2 regions of the Actinoplanes sp. NPDC089786 genome follow, and region 1 is predicted to be linked to the other one. Evidence: predicted binding sites of a transcription regulator. Region 1 holds the regulator's gene; the other holds the start of a gene.

Region 1 (2,198 bases):
CGGCAGTGCAGGTCGTCGCCCTTGCGGCTGTAGACGTCGTGCGGCCGCTCGTGGATCTCCACGTACAGGTCGCCGGCCGTGCCGCCGCCGGGACCGACCTCGCCCTGCTGGGCCAGGCGGATCCGCATGCCGTCCTCGACCCCGGCGGGGATCTTGACCGTCAGGCTGCGGCGGGTACGGATACGCCCGTCGCCCGCGCACGTCGGGCACGGCGACGGGATGACCGTGCCGTGACCCTGGCAGACCTGGCAGGGGCGGGACGACACGACCTGCCCGAGGAAGGTGCGCTGAACGCTCTGCACCTCGCCCCGGCCGGCGCACGTCTCGCAGGTGGCCAGGTGGGTGCCGGGCGCGGTGCCGGCGCCGGAGCACTGGGTGCACAGCACGGCGGTGTCGACCGTGATCGGCGCCTCGACCCCGAACGCGGTCTCCTGCAGTTCCAGCTCGAGGCGGAGGATCGCGTCGGCCCCGGGACGGGTACGCGGCCGCGGGCCCCGCGACGCGCCACCGGCGGCGGTGCCGAAGAAGGCATCCATGATGTCCTGGAAACCGACGAACGGTCCGGCCCCGGGCCCACCCGGGCCGGCGCCACCGCCCCCGGGCGCCAAGGGGTCACCGCCGAGGTCGACGATCTGCCGCTTCTGGTCGTCGGAGAGGACCTCGTAGGCGGCGTTGATGTCCTTGAACTTCTCGTGCGCCTCCGGGTCCGGGTTCACATCCGGGTGGTACTGGCGAGCCAGCTTGCGGTAGGCGCGCTTGATCTCGTCATCGGTGGCATCCCGGCCGATGCCGAGAATTCCGTAGTAGTCCTTCGCCACGGGCTTTGGAGTCCTCAATGTTCGCGCAGATCCATCAATTCTGGGCCAGCAAGTCGCCAAGGTACCTTGCCACTGCACGCACGGTGGCGATGTTGCCGGGGTAGTCCATGCGGGTCGGCCCGAGCACACCGAGCCCACCGATGATGGTGCCGCCCGGGCCGTACCCGGTGCTCACCACCGAGGCCGACCGCAGGTTGTCGATCTCGTTCTCGTCGCCGATCCGGACCCGGGTGGTGCTGGGCTCGACCTCGCCGATCAGCTTGAGCAGGATGACCTCCTCCTCGAGCGCCTCCAGCACGGGCCGGAGCGAACCCTGGAAGTCAAGCATGCCGCCGCGCGTCAGGTTGGCCGTACCGGCCAGCATCAGACGTTCCTCGGAGCGCTCGACCAGTGTCTCGAGCAGCACGGTGGCCAGGCAGGCCATCGTGCTACGGCGTTCCGGCGCACAGTCGTCGACCAGCGCCTGCACGAGCGGCGGCGTGTCGGCGAGCCGCTGCCCGGCGAGTTTCTCGTTGACCTTGCGCCGCAGCTCGGTGACGTCGTCGGCGGCGATCGGGCCGGGCATCTCGACCAGGCGCTGCTCGACGCGGCCGGTGTCGGCGATCATCACCAGCATGACGCGGGTGGTGGAGATCGGGACAAGCTCGAGATGGCGTACGGAGGAGCGCGCCAGGCTCGGGTACTGCACCACGGCCACCTGGCGGGTGAGCTGGGCCAGCAGCCGCACCGTGCGGTGCACGACGTCGTCGAGGTCGACCGGGTTGGCCAGGAAACGCTCGATGGCCCGCCGCTCGGCCGGGCTGAGCGCCTTGATCCGGGACAGCCGGTCGACGAAGAGGCGGTAGCCGGCGTCGGTCGGCACCCGGCCGGCGCTGGTGTGCGGCTGCCGGATGTAGCCCTCTTCCTCGAGCACCGCCATGTCGTTTCGCACGGTGGCCGGGGAGACGCCGAGCTGGTGACGCTCGACCAGGGCCTTGCTGCCGACCGGTTCCTGGGTGGCGACATAGTCTTCGACGATGGCGCGGAGGACGTCGAGTTTGCGGTCATCGAGACTCATCTGACCCCTCCCCCGCTCGTTGGCACTCCTGATCGGCGAGTGCCAGTCTACGTCGCCACTCGCCGCCGCGCGATGATCGCACCCACGGCGGTTGGTCTCGACTACGTTGAGCTGCGGTCCTACCGTGTCAGCCATGACTGAACCGCCTCGTCCGCCGGGTGACGGAAATCCGTACGACCCGACGACGCCGCTCAACCCATATCCGGGTAACGAGCCGACCTCCGGATCGGCCCCGCCTCCGCCTCCGACGCCGCCGACGTACGGCTCGCCGCAGCCGCCGACCTACGGCTCCCCGCCACCGTCCTCCGGCGCCGGTGGATACG
Region 2 (2,198 bases), on a different contig from region 1:
CCGCAACACCGCCGGCCAGCTTGGCCAGGCGCTCCTGCAGCTTCTCACGGTCGTAGTCGGAGTCCGACTTCTCGATCTCGGCCCGGATCTGGTTGACCCGGCCCTGGATCTGCTCGGCGTTGCCGTTGCCGTCGACGATGGTCGTCTCGTCCTTGGTGATGACCACCTTGCGGGCCTGGCCCAGCAGGGACAGGTCGGCGGCGTCGAGCTTGAGGCCGACCTCCTCGCTGACGACGGTGCCGCCGGTGAGGATGGCGATGTCGTCCAGCATGGCCTTGCGGCGGTCACCGAAGCCCGGCGCCTTGACGGCGACCGACTTGAAGGTGCCGCGGACCTTGTTGACGACCAGCGTCGCCAGGGCCTCGCCCTCGACGTCCTCGGCGATGATGATCAGCGGCTTGCCGCCCTGCATCACCTTCTCGAGGATCGGGAGCAGGTCCTTGACCGCGGAGATCTTGCTGTTCGCGATCAGGATGTAGGGGTCGTCGAAGACGGCCTCCATACGCTCGGCGTCGGTCATGAAGTACGCCGAGATGTAGCCCTTGTCGAAGCGCATGCCCTCGGTGAGCTCGAGCTCGAGCCCGAAGGTGTTGCTCTCCTCGACGGTGATGACACCTTCCTTGCCGACCTTGTCCATGGCCTCGGCGATGATCTCGCCGACCGTGGAGTCACCGGCGGAGATGGAGGCGGTCGAAGCGATCTGCTCCTTGGTCTCCACGTCCTTGCTGAGCTGCGTCAGGGCCTCGATGACGCTGGCCACGCCGGCCTCGATGCCCCGCTTGAGGGCCATCGGGTTGGCGCCGGCGGCAACGTTGCGCAGGCCCTCACGAACCAGCGCCTGGGCCAGGACGGTCGCCGTCGTCGTGCCGTCACCGGCGACGTCGTCGGTCTTCTTGGCGACCTCCTTGACCAGCTCGGCGCCGATCTTCTCGAAGGTGTCCTCGAGCTCGATCTCCTTGGCGATCGACACACCATCGTTGGTGATGGTGGGCGCGCCCCACTTCTTCTCGAGCACGACGTTGCGGCCCTTGGGGCCGAGCGTCACCTTGACGGCGTCGGCGAGCTGGTTCATGCCCCGCTCGAGGCCGCGACGAGCTTCCTCGTCGAATGCGATGATCTTGGCCATACGGCTGTGTCCTCCCGGACATTCACAGGAACCTCTGCGGACGTCGCCACCTGGCGATGCGACGTCCTCAGGTCGAGCCGGATAGCCCGCGACGACCGGCCCCGTGCCGGGGCACCGATGGCGGCGCCCGGCCGGAACCCCACCGTCCCGACCTGCTTGGCACTCACATGACGCGAGTGCCAACGCCATGTTTAGCACTCCGAGGGTGCGAGTGCAAGGACGAAGCCGTAGTCACCCGACTAGTTACGCCGGTGGCGAAACCGGTGGCAGCGAGGTCGGATAGACGCAACCTGCTTGCCGCTCCCCGGTGTGCCGGGTAGGCAGGCATCATGGTGTCGCTCAGCACAGCCCCTCGCTCGACGGTCGCGGTTCACCGCGTGACGCCGGAGGACGCCGGCCGGATGCGCGCGTTGCGCCTGGAGATGCTGGCCGACAGCCCGCTCGCCTTCCTCGAGACGCTGGCCGCGGCGGCGGCCCGGGGCCACGACGACTACCGGCGCCGGATCGTGCAGGCCAGCGCCGGGCGGACGCTCGCCCAGTTCGTGGCCGACCCGGGCGGCCCGCTGGTCGGCCACGCCGGCGGCACGGTGCTGCCGGAGGACCCGGCGGCCACGGTCGTCTTCGCGGTCTACGTCACCCCGGCCCGGCGCGGCAGCGGCGTCCTGGCCGACCTGGTCGAGGCGGTCGCCGACTGGTCCCGGCAGGCCGGGCGGAACGAGTTGATGCTCGAGGTGGTGACCGGCAACGACCGGGCGGTCCGGGCGTACGAGAAGCTGGGTTTCACCGACACCGGCGTCCGCGTGCCCCACCCGGTGATCCCGAGCCTCACCGAGCTGCAGATGCGCCGGACGGCGTGAGATGCGCGCCCGCACGCTGCTGACCTGGGCGAACGGCACCACGCTGGCTGGCCTGGCGATCGCCCGGGCGACCGGCGCGACGATCCGGCCGGGCCGTGACGGCGTGCTGATCGCCGAGGGCTACACCCGGCGGATCCCGAAGAACACCTGCTTCACCGTCGGGTCGGTGATCTTCACCCGGCGGACGGCGGAATGGCTGCTCGCCGACGAGCGGA

The links. Region 1 encodes HrcA, which represses chaperone genes, less so after heat shock. Its sites were predicted from a motif close to GGTTNGCACNCTCNNNNNGAGNGTGCNAACC; they were not measured.
Region 2: groL (chaperonin GroEL) is a predicted target of HrcA. The motif match lies at 1,281-1,311, and genes of this name have one in related genera.

Annotation. Positions count from the first base shown of each region.
Region 1 covers NZ_JBFBGU010000006.1:57,432-59,629, reverse strand. Annotated here, with positions in the region: gene dnaJ (molecular chaperone DnaJ) at 1-818, opposite strand, end outside; gene hrcA (heat-inducible transcriptional repressor HrcA) at 853-1,875, opposite strand; gene AB0O15_RS20590 (DUF4870 domain-containing protein) at 2,009-2,198, shown strand, end outside.
Region 2 covers NZ_JBFBGU010000001.1:694,208-696,405, reverse strand. Annotated here, with positions in the region: gene groL (chaperonin GroEL) at 1-1,126, opposite strand, end outside; gene AB0O15_RS03300 (GNAT family N-acetyltransferase) at 1,456-1,983, shown strand; gene AB0O15_RS03295 (hypothetical protein) at 1,985-2,198, shown strand, end outside.